One region of the Marinobacter sp. LV10R520-4 genome, then DNA from elsewhere that is predicted to be linked to it. Evidence: predicted binding sites of a transcription regulator. Region 1 holds the regulator's gene; each other region holds the start of a gene.
The links. Region 1 encodes FliA, which starts transcription of late flagellar genes. Its sites were predicted from a motif close to CTAAAGTTTNNNNNNNNNNNGCCGNTAA; they were not measured.
Positions count from the first base shown of each region.

Region 1 (6,401 bases):
TTCCTGGCCTACCAGCTGGTCAACCACGAACCCGACCTGGCGGGTACCCATAGACACAATCACCACGTGGCCGTTTTCCGGCTCAACGTTTCCAGCACCGCCACGAATGAGCCAACGCTTGATGTGGAACAGGGGAAATACCTTGTCGCGTACAACAACACACTCGCGGCCATCTACCACGTTGGTCTTGCTCAAATTAAGGTGGAAAATTTCCACCACGTTAACCAACGGCAGTGCGAACGACTGATCAGCAAGCATAATCATCAGCGTAGGCATGATGGCCAGGGTCAGTGGCACTTTGATCACAATGCTTGAGCCTTCGCCCAGCTTTGACACCACGCTAAGCTGGCCGTTGAGCTGGCTGATTTTGGTTTTCACCACGTCCATACCCACACCACGGCCAGACACATCGGAAATCTGGTCTTTGGTGGAAAAGCCGGCGGCAAATATCAGGTTGTAGCATTCCTGATCGGTCAGCCGGTCTGCGCCATCCTGGTCATACATGCCCTTTTCGACTGCTTTGCGGCGCAACACCTCGGCGTTCATGCCGGCGCCGTCGTCGGTGATCAACAGCAGGATGTGATCACCCTCTTGCTCGGCCGAAAGGGTAATGGTGCCGGTTCTGGGCTTGCCGGCCCGCTCCCGCTCTTCCGGGCTTTCAATTCCGTGGTCCACCGAGTTGCGCACCAGGTGCACCAACGGATCTGACAGTGCTTCCACCAGATTCTTGTCAAGATCGGTGTCTTCGCCGTGCATCACCAGATTGATTTCTTTTTTCAGGCTGCGGGCAAGGTCACGTACCACCCGCGGGAAACGGCCAAACACTTTCTTGATGGGCTGCATGCGGGTTTGCATAACGGCAGCCTGCAGGTCAGTGGTGACCACATCCAGATTGGCCACTGCTTTGTGCATCTGTTCGTCTTCGCTTTGGTCACTCAGGCGTTGCAGGCGGTTTCGCACCAGCACCAGCTCGCCCACCATATTCATAATGTCGTCCAGGCGCTTGGTGTCTACCCGCACGCTGGTTTCTGGAGCGGCCGGGGCCGCATCGCGGGGCGGCGCTTTGGCGGGTGCCGGCTCGGCTGAAGCTTTGGCCGCTGCTGAAACCTTGGCCGCTTCCGGTTTTTTAACAGACGCTGGCGCTGCGGACGCAGCCGCAGCGGCCGCTGTCGGACGGCCACCCTTGCCATGAAGCTGGTCCAGCAGTGCTTCGAATTCGTCGTCAGAGATATTGGCTGGCTGGGCACTGCTGGCCTCAGCAGCAGTTTCTTTGGCGGCTGCCGGGGCGCCGGCGAACTTACCTTTACCGTGAAGCTGGTCTAGTAGTGCTTCGAATTCGTCGTCGTTGATGTCGCCATTGCCGCTTGCAACCGGGCTGTCCGCACTGGTTTCGCTGGCAGCCGCTGGTGCTGGTTCGTCGCCGTTCAGGGCGTCGAGCAGCTGCTCGAATTCGTCATCGGTAATGTCACCCTGGTCGGCGCTGGTCGGTGCTGTGTCGGGCACAGCTGAATGGACAGCAACCTCGCCTTCGGGCAAAGCCAGCTGATCCAGCCGATCAATCAGTTCCTGCGGCGCCGGTGTGAGCGCTTCGCTCTGGCGCACCTCTTCGAACATGGCATTCACGTTGTCCAGAGTTTCCAGCACGACGTCCATCAGTTCAGAGGTTACTTTGCGCTTGTGATTGCGCAGGGTATCGAATACGTTTTCCGCCGAGTGACAGCAGTTCACCAGGGCATCCAACTGCAAAAAACCAGCGCCGCCTTTGACCGTGTGAAAACCACGGAAGATGGCATTCAGCAAATTGCTGTCGTCAGGATTCTGCTCCAGATCCACCAGCTGCTCAGACAACAGTTCAAGAATCTCACCGGCTTCAACCAGAAAGTCCTGCAGGATTTCTTCATCGCCATCAAACGACATGTTTGTTCCTCATTGCTCAGAAACCAAGACTGGACAACAGGTCATCCACGTCATCCTGACCCGACAACACATCTTTGCGTTGTTCAGGCTGCATTTGCGGACCCACACCCTGTTCAGCCGAGGGCTGTTTGTCCTCAATCTGGTGCACTGTACCGGTCAACTGGTCTACGTGGCCTGCCATCACCACCAGGCTCACCAGGTTGTCTTCCACTTCACGCACCAGGGTGACCACATTTTGAATAACCTGGCCTGTCAGGTCTTGATAATCCTGAGCCAACAAAATTTCTGAGAGGTTACCGTACAGCTTGCCGGCGTCGGTGTTCAACGCCGCCAAAAACTGGTCCATGCGAGCGTGCAACTCGCGGAATTCGGTCGGTGCCATATCCCGCCGCCGAAGGCGCTGCCACTGCTGGTGCAGATCTTGGGCTTCGTCTTGAAAATGACGGGCGACCGGCATGCTTTCTTCTACCAGATCCATGGTGCGATTCGCCGCCTGACCCGTCATTTTCACCACGTATTCCAGACGATCGGAGGCGTCGGTCATTTTTGACAGAGCTTCTTGCTGTTCGGGGTTGCGCGGATCAATCTGAAAATTACGCATGGCTTCATGCAGGCTGCGGGTTAGCCGCCCTACTTCGTGGTACAAGCCCTGATCTCGCACTTCTGCAAGCTCGCTGATCATCGCCATAGCGCGGGAATAATCGCCCGCGCGCACGCTCTCAACCAGCTGTTCAGACTGTTGCTTTAATTTTTCCGTCAGCTCTGGTTCCAGGGCATGGCGCTCGCCTGTTGAATTGCTCATGGTTTGTATCCACTCTCCGGTTACTGAATTCGCTCAAAGATTTTTTCGATTTTTTCTTTGAGAACGGCGGCAGTGAACGGCTTTATAATGTAGCCGTTCACACCGGCCTGCGCTGCAGCGACAATCTGGTCGCGCTTGGCTTCGGCCGTCACCATCAGGATCGGCAGGGTTTTCAGCTGATCGTCGGCGCGAACAATCTTGAGCAGGTCAAAACCGGACATGCCGGGCATGTTCCAGTCGGTCACCAGGAAGTCGTACTTGCCGGTTTTCAGCATCGGCATTGCCGTATTGCCATCGTCGGCTTCGTCGGTGTTGGTGAAGCCCAAGTCACGCAGCAGGTTTTTGATAATGCGCCGCATCGTGGAAAAGTCGTCCACAATGAGAATTTTCATATTTTTGTCCAAGAGGACCTCCAATCGGTGGAATCTAGTCGAATCTCGTTGCATCACTGCCTGCAACTCGCGGGTTGCAGGCGCTAGAATTATGTAGGGTCCGTTTTCCAGTCGGCTAACCGGCTACGTAAGCGCAAGGCAGCCTGGCTGTGAATCTGGCTGACCCGGCTTTCGCTGACGTCCAGCACAGCACCGATTTCCCTCAGGTTCAACTCTTCCTGGTAATACAGGCTCAGCACCAGTTTTTCACGTTCTGGCAGGGTTTCAATGGCCGCCGCCAAACTGTTACGAAACGCCGACTCTGACACCCCGTGCAGCGGATTATCATCCGTCTCTGAATGTTCTATCGGCAGCTCGCCGGATTCATTGAGCTCATCCAGACTAAAAAGCCGGCCGCTGTTGGAATCAGCCAGGGAACTGTGATATTCCGAAAGCGTCATATCCAGCTCGGCAGCCACTTCGGCATCCTGGGCTTCGCGGCCCTCGCGGTCCTCTACAGCCTTGATAGCTTTGGAAATGCGCCGGGAATTTCTATGCACCGAACGCGGCACCCAGTCGCCTTTGCGGATTTCGTCCACCATGGCACCACGGATTCGAATACCTGCGTAGGTTTCAAAGGTCGCACCTTTGCCCGTGGCGTAGCGCTGCGACGCCTCAAGCAAGCCAATCATGCCAGCCTGCATCAGATCTTCCAGCTGAACGCTGGCGGGCAATCGCGCCAGCAGGTGGAGGGCAATTTTCTTGACCAGGGACGCGTGCTCTTCAATCAGCCGGGACGCGCCTGAAACACCCGACCGTTTGTAGACTCCGAGATCTTTCGCCAATGTCATAAATCCGCTTTTTGTACGGGATGTGTTTTAAACTTCGACCAGCCGCTCTATAAAGAATTCGAGATGGCCCCGCGGCGATGATGGCAGCGGCCAACTGTCCACTTTTTCAGCCAAAGCCCTAATAGCCAACGAGGCCTTTGCTTGCGGGTAAGCTTCCAACACCGCTTTCTGGCGCCGCACCGCTTTTTTAACGGCCTCGTCGAAAGGCACTATACCTACATATTGTAACGCCACATCCAGGAAACGTTCTGTAACCCGGGTCAGTTTTTCATACAAAAGCCGGCCTTCTTGTTCGGTGTTTACCTGATTGGCCAGAATCCGGAAGCGGTTGGTGCGGTAATCGCGGTTCATCAGCTTTATTAAGGCGTAGGCGTCGGTAATCGACGTAGGCTCGTCGCACACCACCAACAGCAGCTCCTGGGATGCCCGCAAAAAGCTGACCACCGATTCGGAGATGCCTGCGGCCGTATCCACAATCAGTACGTCGATCTGGTCGGCAATGTCACTGAAGGCGTGAATCAGCCCGGCGTGCTCCATGGCACTGAGCTGGGTCATGCGCTGGGTACCTGATGAGGCTGGCACAATCTTGATGCCGCCGGGGCCATCTACCAACACGTCACGCAAATCGCAGTCGCCATTGAGTACGTCTTGCAGATTGCGTTTGACTTTCAAGCCTAGCAGCACATCGATATTGGCAAGCCCCAGGTCGGCGTCTAACAGCACCACTCGACGGCCCTTTTGTGCCAGAGCAATGCTCAGGTTGACCGACACATTACTTTTGCCAACGCCACCTTTACCGCCAGTGACCGCAATTACCTGAACCGGATGTGCTTTACTCATATTGATGATGGCCTCTTGCCATGTTTGACCGGGAACGGACGTTGCCGCTGCCCACTGTTCTGTACCGCCCGCTTGCTTTGCTGCTTTTACAATCGGCGTGTTCAAGACCCGCTGGCAACGGCTTCCTCCTGCCGCAAACCCTTCATACGTTCTACACCGAGTTGCACCAGAGCAAGCGCTTTCGCCGGGTGCAAGTCTTGGGGTATTTTCTGGCCGTCGGTGTACCAAGCCACCGGCAGACTGGTTTCCATAACAAATCCCAGCACTTCGCCCAGAGTCAAAGCCTCATCGATCTTGGTAATCACACAACCGGCAAGGTTTGCCATCTTATAGCAATGCCATACGGATTTCATAATCCGCGGCTGGCTGGTGGCAGACACCACCAAATGTGTACGGATTTTGTGATGACTGCGGACCAGCTCGGCTAATTGCTCCTGATAGCCCCGATCGGTGCTGGTCAGCCCGGCGGTATCAATCAACACCAGGCGACGGTCAGACAACTCATCCAGAATTTCATCCAGCGGGTGGCTTTCATCAACCACCCGTACCGGAACGCTAAGAATACGGCCAAACACAAACAATTGTTCGTGCGCCGCAACCCGATAACGATCGGTGGTAATCAACGCTAGGGAGTCGGCGCCGTGGCGCAGCACGTAGCGAGCCGCAAGTTTGCCGATGGTAGTGGTTTTACCCGCTCCGGTAGGTCCCACAAGGGCAAATACGCCGCCTTCATCCAGCCATTCCTGGCGCGAGGTACGCACGCCGTTAACCAGCATTTTGAGAGACTGCTTCCAGCCATCTTCCAGGCGCCCGGACTGGTGACGGCGGGCGAGATTGTCGGACAACTTGCGGCTTAAGCCAAACTCACCCAGGCGTTCTGCCAAGCGCTGCTGAAGAGCTGTAATATTGGCGCCGGCACTGGTGTCTTTTACCGCGGCAGGCGCAGCCTGACCGCTCATCAGCTCGCGCAGACTGCTTATTTCAGAACGCATGGCCGCCAGTTCCCCGGCATAACCCGCAGGCTGAGCGCTTTGCGCTGCGGCGTTTTCACTACGCCCGTCAGCGCCGGCCGGCAAGGTTCTGCCGCCCTCTGCAAACGGATCTGCGCTGGTCATATCGGCAAAGCCATTAACAGTTTCAGCAATGGAGCCGTAACCGGCCTCGCTTCCGGCGCGCTGCTCGCGCACACCGCGGATGCGATCACGGGAGCGGCCAAGCTCGTCTTCCAGGTGGCGCTGCTGGTCTGCCTGCAGCTCGGCCAGATGGGTGCCGCTGGTGGCTGCCATCGCTTTGTCACCTAAGCGTTGGCGCGCCATGTTTTCGTCGTAATCGAGGGCCGTCACAATTTCAACGCCGCCGTCTACCCGGCGGTTGGAAAGTATCATCGCATCCGGCCCCATGTGTTCGCTGACCTGTTTCAGGGCTGCGGCCATTGTGGGTGCAAAAAAACGTTTTACTTTCATACTTGTTCATCCTTTGCCGGGAACGCGGCTGGCGTTATCCGTGTGTCGTCTGCGCCTTTACTGGCCTACCGACGCTACGATGGTAATCTGTTTGTTATCCGGCACTTCCTGATAAGACAGTACGTGCAGGCGTTCTATGCCGTAACTGGCGAACTTT
Region 1 is NZ_PDJM01000001.1:2,779,053-2,785,453, reverse strand. Features, by position in the region: gene ATG98_RS13625 (chemotaxis protein CheA) at 1-1,917, opposite strand, end outside; gene ATG98_RS13620 (protein phosphatase CheZ) at 1,934-2,719, opposite strand; gene cheY (chemotaxis response regulator CheY) at 2,740-3,123, opposite strand; gene ATG98_RS13610 (RNA polymerase sigma factor FliA) at 3,201-3,941, opposite strand; gene ATG98_RS13605 (MinD/ParA family protein) at 3,969-4,781, opposite strand; gene flhF (flagellar biosynthesis protein FlhF) at 4,883-6,244, opposite strand; gene flhA (flagellar biosynthesis protein FlhA) at 6,302-6,401, opposite strand, start outside.

Region 2 (6,401 bases), 400 kb from region 1:
GTGGTCGCCGCCACCGACGACGCCGAGTTGCACCGTCAGGTTCACGCCGAGGCGGTAGCGCGAAATATCCCCATCAACGTGGTGGATACGCCCAAGCTATGCAGCTTCATATTTCCAGCCATCGTCGACCGCTCGCCCATTGTGATTGGCATTACCTCCGGCGGGCAGTCACCGGTGCTGGCGCGGCTATTAAGGGCTCGCCTGGAAACCCTGATCCCCAAGGGTTACAGCAGCCTGGGTGGTTTGGTCGGGCGCTTTCGCGATCGGGTTAAGGCGCGTTTCAATTCGCTGAATGACCGTCGTCAATTCTGGGAAAACGTGCTGGAAGGACAAATTGCCGAAAAGGTGTTTTCTGGTCGCCATGACGAAGCCGAATCCATGCTGGTGTCGGCCATCAACCGGGGCGACGCTGGCCATAAAACCGGCGAGGTGTATCTGGTCGGTGCTGGCCCGGGTGATCCGGAGCTGCTGACGTTTAAGGCGCTGCGTCTGATGCAGCAGGCTGACGTGGTGTTTTACGACAATCTGGTATCGCCAGGGGTGCTGGATTTGTGCCGGCGCGACGCCGACTTGATTTACGTCGGCAAGCGTCGAGATCATCACACGGTGCCGCAAGACGACATTAATGCTCTGCTGGTAAAACACGCCAAACTGGGGCGGCGGGTGGTGCGTCTTAAAGGCGGTGATCCGTTTATTTTCGGACGCGGCGGTGAAGAATTGGAAGAGCTAAAAGCTCACGGCATACCGTTTCAGGTGGTACCGGGCATAACCGCCGCCAGCGCCTGCTCGACCTACGCCGGCATTCCCCTGACTCACCGGGGCTATGCCCAGTCAGTCAAGTTTGTGACCGGCCAGTTAAAAAACCGACAACAAGCCCTCGATTACAAAGAACTGATACAGCCCAATCAAACGGTCGTGTTCTACATGGGGCTGCACACACTGCCGCAACTCAGTGCCGGCCTGATGGCCCACGGCCGGGCGCCGGATACACCGGTTGCCATTGTTTCCCGTGGTACCGCAGTCGATCAGAAAGTGCTGATTGGCACTTTGGCCAATATCGCCGCCAAACAGGAGCAGGCGCAACTGCCGGCGCCCGCGTTGATTATTGTGGGTAATGTAGTACGCCTGTACGACAAGCTGGCTTGGTTTGGTGAGACTGCGCCCAGTGACAATATTACCCACGCCTTGGGCATGGTGCGCAGCAAGGCCAGGTTCACTGAGGCGAACGTGGCCTGAGCCGCTGCTAGACCCGAAACGTCTCTACCAGTTGCTGCAACGACGCCGTTAGCCGTGACATTTCCTGGGACGAGTCCAATGTGCCCCGGGCGTTTTGCGCCGTCGCCAAGCCCAGTTCGCCAATGTGCGCCACGCTGGTATTAACGTCACGGGCGACCGCCGATTGTTCCTCTGCTGCCTGGGCGATCTGTTGACTCATATCGACAATGGTCGAAATGCCCGCAGCAATGCGGTTCAGCGCCTCGGTCACCAGCGCAGATTTCTGCACGGTCGCCTCCGTCACCTGATGGCTGTTTGTCATCGCGGTGACCGCCCCTTTAACGCCACTCTGCAGACGCGAAATCATCTTTTCGATTTCTTCGGTGGATTTGTGAGTACGCTGAGACAATGACCGCACCTCGTCGGCTACGACCGCAAAACCACGACCCTGATCGCCGGCCCGAGCCGCTTCGATGGCCGCATTCAGAGCCAGCAGGTTGGTTTGTTCCGCGATAGCCTTGATTTCCACCAGCACCTTGCTGATGTCGCTGCTATCAGAGCTGACCCTCTGAATCGCGTCTACAGCGCCGGAAATCTCAGTCGCCAACTGGTGAATCGTCGTCACTGAGTTGGCCACAGTCTGGCGTCCGGTCTTGGTATCTTTTTCGGCAGCTCCGGCGCTATCAGCTACCCGATGGGCGCTCTCGGTCACTTCATTGACCGCACCCGTCATTTGACTCATAGCCTCTTGAATCTGCTCACTTTCGTGCATCTGCCGATTCACCGCATCGCTGGTCGCTACCGCCGTAGCATTTACCCGGCTCGCCTGCTGATCTACCTCTGCGGTGGTGTTACCCACCGAGCGGATCAGGCTGGCAATACGGTCAGTCATGCTGTTAAATTCGCCAGTCAGTTCACCCAGTTCATCACGATTGCTAAGTTCGATGCGAGCGGTCATATCACCCGATGCCACTTGCCGCGCAGAATCGGCAAAACGGTTGATGGCGGTGCGTACTGATATGAAAAATCCAATGTACAGATACACCACTAGAATCAGCACGCACAGCAGCGAAACGATAATCAACGTGCGTTGAGTGGTTTCGAAGTGAAGACGGTCGCCCAGATTTTGCAACAAACCATTAAATGCCACAGCGCCGAGGCGCTGATGGTCCAGCAAATACCCGCTCACAGCACTGTCATAGGTTTCCCAGCTCATCTCAAGGTGCACTGGCGTCAATACGTTGGCGTCCACAAAAGCTTGGGTTTGCAGCAGGCTGGTGCTGACTTTCTGTACACCGGCAGCGTGGGCTGCCAGCAAAGGCGCCGCTTCCTGCGCCACCGTCAACGCGGGACTGAGCAAAGAGGCCTGATTAGTCAAGTGATCGTAAATCCGATTCAGCTGATCGCCCAGATCATAACTTAATTGCCCTTCCAGCAACGCGTAAATGCCATAGGATCGAGCCTGGCCGATCGCACTGCGCGCCTCGGGCAAAGAGTCGCCCAATAACTTCAACAACACCAGATTTTCCCGCGAATCGGTTTGCGCCAGGCCCGACAGTTCAACGGTAGCGGGTAACAGGGTTGACGCTTTCTGCACAAACTCTTGGTTATAGGTGAACTGGGCGTCAAACCGGTTATTAATTACCTGCGTGGTACGCAGAGTATTCCAGGCCTCGCGCAATTGGTTGGCTTGGGCGGCCCATACTCCACCGCGATCAAACTCGGGAGCGGCACTGTTCAAGCGAGCAATTGCGGCATCAACAGCCGCAGACGCTTGGTCTGCACGGGCATGCAGCTCCTTATCGTCGCTGAATGCCGCTACCGATTGATAATCGCGATAGTCAATGGCGCGGCGCAGGAGTTCATCGGCTTGCTCTAGCTGTGTTAAGCCAGCCTTGCTGTTGGTCGTAATTGCCAAGGAATGGTTAAGCTGAGTAATGACCAGCCAGGACAGCCCGGCAATGGGCAGCAAAAAGAGGAAGCTAATGAGGCTGAATTTAAAAATCATCGGTAGCCGATTCATCAGCGCAATGGCTGGAGCAATCAATTTTTTCACATGTTTCGCCGCTTTATTAAATTCTGCATTTTTATTATTCAACTTGAGTGTCGCCCAAAACCCTAAAAACCTTAGCTTTTTTTGTTAGGAAATGTAACAGTATGCCCCGCACTCGGCTAGGCCACGCCGGCGATCACCATCAATGCCAGTAGGCACAGCCATACCAGCATACTGCGGTTAAGCAGATCGCGGATGGCGTTCAAGCTACGTTCACCGTAGCTTTGCCAGTCTTGCGGATGCAATGAGGCAAATCGGCCTGGGTCCAGCGCGTAACCGGTCAAAGCGCCATCGGCAGTGGCCATCAGCAGCTTGGGCACTGGCAGTTGACAGTGCCCAAGGGCTTGGCGACGTTGCCGCAGCCAGCCGGCCAAGTCACCGGCCAGGCCAAAGGTCAGCGCTAGCAGCCGCGCCGGCAACCAACCGCCCCATTCGCGCCAACGCTCACACTGGCTACATTTGCCAGATTGCGGCCAGCTCTGCCCCAATGCAACCAAGCCGCTCGCCAACACCGCGGCAGAAATGCCGCCCACCGCGTACCAGAACAGCACCATGAAATAACGCCAGAATACTTGCGCCATTAACGCTTCAGAGAGTGCCATCTGCATGGTTTCAGGCGATAGCGCTGCACCGCGCTGATGCGCCGGCAGCAGATGCTGGATATAGCGCCAGGCTGCCTGCATGTCACCACGGCGCCATGCCCGGGCGTAATGTGCCAGAGGCTGACGCCAGCCTGGCATCCCCAGCAACAGCAGAAGCAATAACAATTCGAGTAACCAACCCACCAAGAGCCAGTGGTGGTGGTGCCAGTAACTCTGCGCCAGCCACACCACGGCGGTCGGAATAGCCACCGCCAATAACGGCGCCAAAGCACTCGTCCTTTCAGGAAAACTTTGCGGCAGGCGTTGCCCCAAGCCTTCAAACCAGCGGCGCCATAGCTGATGGCCATCAAGCTGATCGCGACTATCCAGCCGTCGCCGCAGCAGGTAAGCCAGCATAAATACAAGCAGAGTCATAAACTGTCCTTTGTCGGTTTTGCCAGGCTTTGATGCAGCTGCGACCAGTCAAACGCCGGCCCTGGATCGGTTTTTCGCCCCGGCGCAATGTCGCTGTGGCCGGTAATCTCATCAACGCCAATTTTTGGCCAGGCCGCCATAATTTGCTGGCAAACAGCGGACAACGCCTGGTATTGACCCTTGGTGTAAGGCACATCGTCACTGCCTTCAAGCTCAATCCCAATGGAAAAATCGTTGCACTCGTCCTGGCCGCAAAAACGGGAACGGCCAGCGTGCCAGGCACGGTCCAGCAGGCTGACAAACTGAATAAGCGTGCCATCACGGCGTATCAGCAGATGGGCTGAAACAGTCATTTTGGCGATGGCCTGAAAATACGGGTGGGCCTTGATGTCTAGCCGGTTGCAGAAGAAATCTTCAATTTCAGGGCCCCCGAACTGACCTGGCGGCAAGCTGATGCAGTGCACAACAATCAGGCTTACTTGGCTGGCCGCGGGCCGCGCACCAAAATTAGGAGATGGTCGCCAGAGGGCTGCATTTATTCTGCCGTTTGCGCGCAGTGTGGCTGCCGCCTCAGAGGCTTGGGTAAACACAGAGTGGGGGGTTTGAGGCAAGGCGAATCCTGATTCATCGAAGTGGAATAACTCCAATTGAATCACAAAGCGTCACCGTGTGCCACGGCACGCTGCAACCTTCAAAAGCGGCGACTGGTGCGTAGGTTGTCAATAATCGACTCCAGAGCCCGGTCAAAAATCAAACCATCGTCCAGTATTTCAATATGGCCTTGGGCCATCATTTCCGCCAACTCGTTGCGGCGGTATTCGGCGACTTTGGCGCCGCTGCGATTTACAAATATGTACTTATCTACCGCCCGGATAAACGCTGCCAGCTTACAGCGAATCTGAATGCCATCACGATTCAGTTCAAGCCAGCAACCAACTCGCAAACCTTCGGCTTTGGCCAGCCATTCCTCGGCAACAACCGGTTGAGTTTTTATGGGTTCTGCAGTATCCGTAACATCTGCAGTATCCGCAGTATCTTCGACATCTGAAGGTGCAACGTCCGCTCTGAAAACCGGCTCTTCTTGGCTCTCATCACTGCGAGCGTGACCATTATCGACGGCCTCACCGGGCGCAATCATCAGGCGCTGAAACACATCCAGGTGTGCCAGTTCCAGATCACGGATAACCGCTTCTACCGACAAACCATCCCAGGCCACGCCTTCCAGAGCCCCCCGCAACTGCTTAATAACCTGCGGTATGGTTTGCTGCAACAACTCACGGGTCGTTGCTGTCAGGGGTACTGGGTCGATGGTCCAGATCAGCTGCTTGGTTAGCGTCTTGGCTCGCTGCCATGCCCTGCTTTCTGTGCTTTCATGAAGTGCCAGCCAATGCAAGTAGTGGCTCCAGGGGCCATTTAGAATATCCTGCACCGGCTCGGGTAACAGCCGACCATCCATTGCCTTATGCAGCAGCTCTTTGGCGTCTGCGGTTGCCTGTTCATGGCGCGCACGGCCTTCTTCTGCATCCCGCAGGCGCTGCTCTACCAAGTCACGGCGGCGCTGGTCCAGATCCGTAAACCGGTTGAAATCGTCCAGTAACTCGTTAAACAGCGATACGTCTGTGGAAAAATCTTCCAGTATCCGGTTTACTAATGCGCGGATTTTGTCCAGTAAGGGGTCGCGCTGGCCGAGGCGCTTTTCAGTCCAGCCAGTGGCGGCCAGTGCCATTCCGTTCAGCAACTTGCGTGCGGGGTGACCCCCGCGGTTAAAAAAGTTCTTGTCTGTTAACGCTACTTTCAGCATCGGTATCTGCAGCCGCCCCAACAGGCTTTTCATCACCGAATGCAAATGGCGGTCGTCCAGAATAAACTCGAACAACATAGCCACCAGATTGATAACGTCGTTGTCCACCTGGCCGGGCCGCAGTGACTGGCCAGACGAATTCTGTAACACCGGTTGCAGCTGCTGGCTCAGAGGTACCAGCGGCGCACCGGGGTCCTTGCCAAATACTGCCTGAACCTGGCCCAACCGCGTCAGAAGGGCGTCGGTTTGCAGCCATTGCCCGCTACTGGCAGGAGCCTGACCGTCGCTGTAAGCAGGCTGACCCTGGCGCAGCAGC
Region 2 is NZ_PDJM01000001.1:3,178,640-3,185,040, reverse strand. Features, by position in the region: gene cysG (siroheme synthase CysG) at 1-1,236, shown strand, start outside; gene ATG98_RS15460 (methyl-accepting chemotaxis protein) at 1,244-3,271, opposite strand; gene ampE (regulatory signaling modulator protein AmpE) at 3,388-4,284, opposite strand; gene ampD (1,6-anhydro-N-acetylmuramyl-L-alanine amidase AmpD) at 4,281-4,895, opposite strand; gene ATG98_RS15445 (DUF1631 domain-containing protein) at 4,976-6,401, opposite strand, start outside.
Region 2: the regulator FliA is predicted to act here: its motif matches at 3,319-3,346, upstream of ATG98_RS15460 (methyl-accepting chemotaxis protein).

Region 3 (6,401 bases), 720 kb from region 1:
GGCCATGAACTGATGTCTAGTCTCCGCGATTAATACTGCAACCCAAAAGAGAATGCTCATGCCCGACAAGAAGTTTCCATCCATTATCGTGTTTGATGTGAATGAAACACTTCTCGATATAACCACCCTGGAGCCTTTATTTCATCGCGTGTTCGGCGACCGGCAGGTGCTGAGAGAGTGGTTTTCAGCATTGGTTCTGTATTCACAGACAATGACTTTATCCGGTCTTTATACACCCTTTGGGGAGCTTGGCGTTGGCGCACTGCGGATGACCGCCGACATTCACCAAGTGGACATCGGGGATGACGATATTGCGGAGCTGAAAAAGCGGATGAGTACAATGCCGGCACATCCGGACGCTATTCCAGCTCTTATCCGGTTGCGCGATGCAGGTTTCAGACTGGTAACCCTGACCAACTCGGCCAGCGGCGCTTCGCCCACCCCGCTGGAAAAGGCTGGATTAAGCCACTTTTTTGAGCGAACCTTCAACATCGAGGAGACGGGTAAATTTAAACCCGCCCCTGAAACCTATCGCCTGGTCGCCAATGCTTTGTCTGTCGAGACCTCAGACCTTTGCCTGGTCGCCTGCCACCTTTGGGACACCATAGGCGCTCAGGCAGCGGGCTGCCGTGGTGCGTTTTTAACGCGCCCTCACAACGCTATTCTGACAGCGCCTGGTGTGCCCCTTCCGGATCTGGTTGCAGCCGAACTGACAGCCCTCGCCGATCAGATTATTGGCTACCGTTGACTCGGTATAGAAACGCCCGGCTGTGGCACTAAAGCCAGGCGGGCCGTGCAAACCAGGTCAGTCTAAAAGAGCCAATTTGCGTTCATCAGGCGTCTCGTTTAGAGACGCAATATTACTTACAATCTGGATCCCGCTTATTGCTTTCTTGGCTTTGGACTTGGCAACCGCTGCGGTCGCTGCCAGATCTGCCGCGGAACCAAATGCCCTGCTATCTGCAACAACGATTCCTGCCGAGAGAGCCACCAGGGGGAACTGCCTTGGCTGGCCATCACGATCTTCACCGGTTATGAAACCCGCCTGACGTATCGCTTCCGGATAACGCGTCGCTGCCTCTAAAGCAAAAAGCTGTTGCACTTCTTTGCAGCGCTTTCGGATTTCAAGTCGGTCGCTGAACACCACAAAATCATCCCCGCCAATATGACCGACCCACTCATTATCCCCATTGAAAACCGCACACAGTTGTCGTGCCAACGACAAGATGACCTCATCACCTTTGCTATAGCCCAGCAAGTCATTGAAAGGCTTAAAGTGGTCAATGTCGAAGTAAATGCAGGTGAACGGATTGTTTTGCTGAAGCCGGCGAACGGCTTCCTGCTGAATCAGAACATTCCCCGGCAACTGAGTAAGAGGATTGGCATGTCTTGCCTGCTCCACCCGGCTCCGGGTCATCAAACGAAGCAGAGACCGGGTTGAACCCAACCCTATGTACAGGCCATTCCTGGTTACGATGAAATGCTGCTTGAGATAATGAAGGTCGTCCTCTAAAAGCGACTGACTTACGGCTTCCAAAGATTCGTCATGCTCCACGACAAGCGCATCGTAGGCGGTCAAACTCGACACCGGCTTTGTCTCATTAAGTGCACGGCCATAGGTAGAGCTGAACACTTCCATCACACGCCACTTATGCAGCAAACCGAGAGGCCGGTCATTGTCCACCACGGGCAACGCAAATATGGAGGGCGAAGATTGCAGGACCTGCCAGGCCTCGCCCAGTGACGCCGTTGGAGCAAGTGGCACGATGTAGCGCCCGAGATATCCCGCATCGGAGGTCGCCTGGCCCCCGCCGACGGGCAACGGCTTGTCCAGTGCTGACAATTCGGCAGTAGGAAACGGATTGGGGCGCCCCAACAGGAAGCCCTGAATCAGATGAATTCCCATTGAGCGCAGCAGCGTCAGCTCAGCAACCGTCTCCACGCCTTCTGCAATCAGCCGGCACCCCAGCCGCTCACAGAGGTTGATGACGGACCGAACGAACTCTTTTTTCACCAAGTCTCGATCAACATCGCGTATAAAATGCCGGTCAATTTTGACAAAATCCGGCTGGATTTCAGACCAGAGTTTTAACCCGGAATAACCCGTGCCCAGGTCGTCTATTGCAACCCGGAAACCCCGTTTCTTCAATGCAATCAATCGAGCCTTTAACGCCTCCGGGTTATCCGCCGGATAACGTTCGGATAGTTCAATAACGACGTTTTCCGGCTTGAGACCGTTCGTCGTCAACAAAGACTCTAAGCGATCCTCTGAAAACTCTGTGGGTAGCAGCAGCCCCGGTGAAACATTCACGAAAACCAGGTAACTGACTCCGTGACGAATGCAGCTTTGCCCGGCCTCCAGCAGACATGCCTGCTCCAGGCTAATCACCTGCCCGCATTGCTCTCCTGCCTGAAACAATGCAGGAGCCCCATGGAGGGGGCTGTCTGAAGGTCCCCGGCTAAGTACCTCATAGCCAAGAACGGTTCCTTTCTGGCAGTCAACAATGGGTTGAAACATCGTTGAAATCAGCTGCTGATCAATAATGCGCTGTAACTCTCTCGCTTGGTCACCGGCTGTCATTCTGACTTATGCCTCCTGAATCTGGAAACGACCAATCAGGGCTCGCAGCGATTCTGACTGCCCACGCAACTGATCGCTCACCGTCTTCGTGTGACCGATATGCTGCTCCAGGCCCTGAGAGCTTTCTCCCAGCGCATCCGCGCGCCGCCCTACCCGGCCAATCTCATCCCGTTGAACGTGAATTGCCTCGTCTACCTCAGTGGTAAAATGGCTGAGATCATCAAAGGTTTGCTTAAGTGCCACCAGGTGGGTCTTGAGTGTTCCCAGCGTCTCCCGGTTAGTGCCACCGGCTGCCCGGGTCTCATCCAGTAAGCCGTTAGCACTTTTAACCTGGGCTACCAGTTCGCCAACCCACTGACGCACCTGATTGGTGGAGTCACCGGTGCGGCGGGACAGGCTTCGTACTTCATCGGCCACAACGGCGAACCCCCGACCCTGCTCTCCGGCGCGAGCCGCCTCGATGGCTGCGTTCAGGGCCAGCAGGTTGGTCTGCTCGGCGATGCCCGCGATCACGTCAATCACCTGTTCGATCTTTTTACTGGAACCGTGAAGCGCCTCAATCGCTCCTGCCACGCGATTGATAACCTCAATCGCGTGTTCAGCGGCACGCTCACTCTCGCGCAGCTGGTTCTGAACATCATCGTTGCCTTCCACAGCGCCAGTAACCTGCGTTCGGGAATGCTGTGCTGATTGCTCAATCCGGCTTGCGCTCTTGGTAATAGCACTCATTGATGAAACCACATCGTGGATCTGGCGAGTGTTATGTAGCGAAGATGCCTGCACTGCATCAGCCTGCTCATCCAAATTGGCTGAACGCTGTTGTAGGGCGGCCGCAGCGTCGGTGACGTCACCCACGAACAGTTTGAACTTTTCGATCAAACCGTTGATTGCCAATGCCACAGCCGTTACTTCATCACGCCCCGAAATCGGCAGCGGAGTGGAAAGGTCTGAAGCGGCTTCCATGGACCGGAGGCGTTCCGCAATCAACTGAAGCCTTGTGGTCACCGTGCGGCGGAGCCAGTACGTCAATAGCAGGACGCCAAGCAAAACAATAAGGGAGCCTGCAACCAGGAAGTGCTGTTGCTGGTCGAGAAATTCGACCAGCGCGGCCGACCCTGCCTCCGCCTGTTGGCGGCCAACCGAGCGCCGGGCATCAATATCGTCAAGCATGGGATCAAGGGCCTGATAAAGCTGAAAGTCCACCACTTTACCGGCCGAATAATAACTGGCTTCGTCGATAGGTTTTTTCAGAGCCACAAGCAGACTTAAAACGGCCTGATGGGCCGCCATGTTCTTCTCAGCCCAACTTTGCAGGCGCGGGTTCTCAAGAGCTGACTGCCATTGCGCCTTTATCGCTGCCGAAGTTTCTTCAAACTGTGCGTTGATCTCATCCCACAGCAACAATTGGGCTTTAATTTTGTAGGAAAGATCTTTGAGCTGGCGGTGGCTGCGATCCAGATCGGTGAGCAGCCAAACATCCGACATCTGCTCTCGCACGAGTCGATCCGTCGCCTCCTCAGCCTCCCGCACTACTGACATAGAAAGCCATGTCAGACCGGCAAGAGCGATTAAACAAAACCCAGAAAACACTACTAAGCGCTGACGGACCGTAAGACGCATAACGTGAACTACCTCTCGAAACGTTCACGCTGAGCATAGGTCATGATCATGACAGTTTTGTTTCAATGGCGTGTGTGCCAGAGGCATTCTTTAAATATGATCAAATCTTTCAATACTTTAAAGGCACGGCGCCAATGAAATTCCGAGGGGATGGTCTTTCACGAGTCAGCCTGACTAGAACTTGTAGTTCAAACCAACTGCAAGCAGGTAAGACGATTCATCGTAAAAGATGAGGTTGGATTGGGTGTCGCCATAGCCGGCAAAAGAAATAAACGACCAATCCTTCCACTCTATGAAGTCCGGGTATTCGTAAGCCGCAAACAGGCTAAACTCATCATCTGATCGCGTTTTATTGAACAGTGTGCTCGCACTGTCATAATCTCGCCTGGCGTAACCCGCAGTTAACACCAGGCTGTGTTTGCCCAGAATATTAAACCAGCTGATATCGGCGCCATAAGAGTCGAACGAGTTTGCACTACCATCGGCATCATGTTGAATGTAAGTGACCGAAGGTGTCAGAAAGCTGGTGGGCGCTACGGTGAAGCGATAACCGCCTTTGGCATAGTAGCTTTCAGCATCGCGCGCCAGGTCAGTGCCGGCGTTGAGGTCGTCTTCAACATCTGTGGTGGCGTAGGCAAGATCCAGACTGAAGTTGGAACCTGAGATGCTCTCAAGCTTCAGGCGGTAGGCATTGCCTGTGATGTCGGTCTCCCTTCGAGCGGTGTTGAGCTGATATGGGTTTCGCCAGGTTTCTCCGGATACCACCGTTGGTAAAAAGGACACATCCACAACAGTGCCCGAGCTGAGCTCATGTTTATAACCCAGCTCCATCGCCAAGGTTCCCACCGCGATATCTTCTCTTGAGGTACCAAAATAAATCTGCTGCCTGAGTTGCTTGCCAAAGGTATAAGCGATGTTTCCGAGCGGTGCTATCAGGCTTTGTGACTCACTTTGTGCCTTGTTTTCCAGCGAATTGATTGTTGCGTCACCTTCGGTATTAAAATTGGAGGTTGAGGACGTAACACCCGCATTCAATGAGATTTCACCACTGATTCCTTGCTGGGGGGCTAATTGTGCGTAGCTGGGCAATGCGATGAAAAGAGCAGAAAGTGCCAGGTACTTTTTCATTCGGAAGCTCCAATCCAGGGTTGAATGCGGCGCAAAGGTGCTCAGGGCACGCAGGCGGTGTTCTGCCCATCTGATATGACTATGCGGGCAAGGCAGAGTTCTATTTCAGCAAGGTCATGATGAGACATACGATCACTGGTCACTTGAAAAGCGATGGTGATATCGAGCCTGACTGATTATTTGCGATGCAATGCTACAGAGATCGCGACAGGTGACCATCGCCATCCATGAACGGGTGCATAAACACAAAATCAAAATTGCATGTTTATGCTTGCCTGCCCTGTAAGCCCACTTTTTTTACACTCAACACACTTTTTTTACACTTAATCCGTAATCTACTATTTTTTCTACAAAAGAATCCATAGCAGGCCAAAGAGTTTTCTGATTACTCACGTTAATCAGCCACGCTGCCGCCATTTTGGCATACACTGATTATATACAGTACAGGAGGCAATCTCATGGCACGTAACCCAATTCAGTTCCAGCCCGGCCTGTCGTTGCCGGCTTTTCTCAAGCAATACGGCACAGAAGCACAGTGCCAGGAAGCCCTTTTTCAGCACCGCTGGCCCAAGGGATTTGTGTGCCCTGACTGCGGCAATGCTACCGGCTGCCGGCTATCGAGGGGGCATTACCAGTGCCATCGCTGTCATCATCAGACGTCACTGACCGCCGGCACTCTCTTTCATGCGACTCACCTGCCGTTGACCACCTGGTTCCTGGCCATTTATCTGCTGACCCAGCGTAAGAGCGGTCTCTCGGCATTGCAGCTGTCTCGGGATCTCGGTGTCACTTATAACACGGCCTGGAAGCTCAAACACAAGGTGCTGCAGGTCATGTACGATCGCAACCAGGGAGAGAGGCTCAGCGGCCGCATCGAGATTGATGACGCCTATCTGGGCGGCTAACGGTCAGGAAAACCAGGTCGTGGTGCCGAGCATAAATTCCCCTTTGTCGCTGCGGTACAAACTAATAGCGAGGGCCACCCGATGCGGGTTCAGCTTCGCCGTGTGAGTGGCTTTACCCTGGCCGAGGTGCGTCGCTATAGCCAACAGGCCATTGCGCCCGGAAGCCA
Region 3 is NZ_PDJM01000001.1:3,503,464-3,509,864, reverse strand. Features, by position in the region: gene ATG98_RS17025 (murein L,D-transpeptidase catalytic domain family protein) at 1-13, shown strand, start outside; gene ATG98_RS17020 (haloacid dehalogenase type II) at 59-748, shown strand; gene ATG98_RS17015 (bifunctional diguanylate cyclase/phosphodiesterase) at 806-2,581, opposite strand; gene ATG98_RS17010 (methyl-accepting chemotaxis protein) at 2,588-4,078, opposite strand; gene ATG98_RS17005 (DUF2860 domain-containing protein) at 4,376-5,329, opposite strand; partial or broken gene ATG98_RS17000 (IS1595 family transposase) at 5,788-6,401, shown strand, end outside.
Region 3: the regulator FliA is predicted to act here: its motif matches at 4,319-4,346, upstream of ATG98_RS17010 (methyl-accepting chemotaxis protein).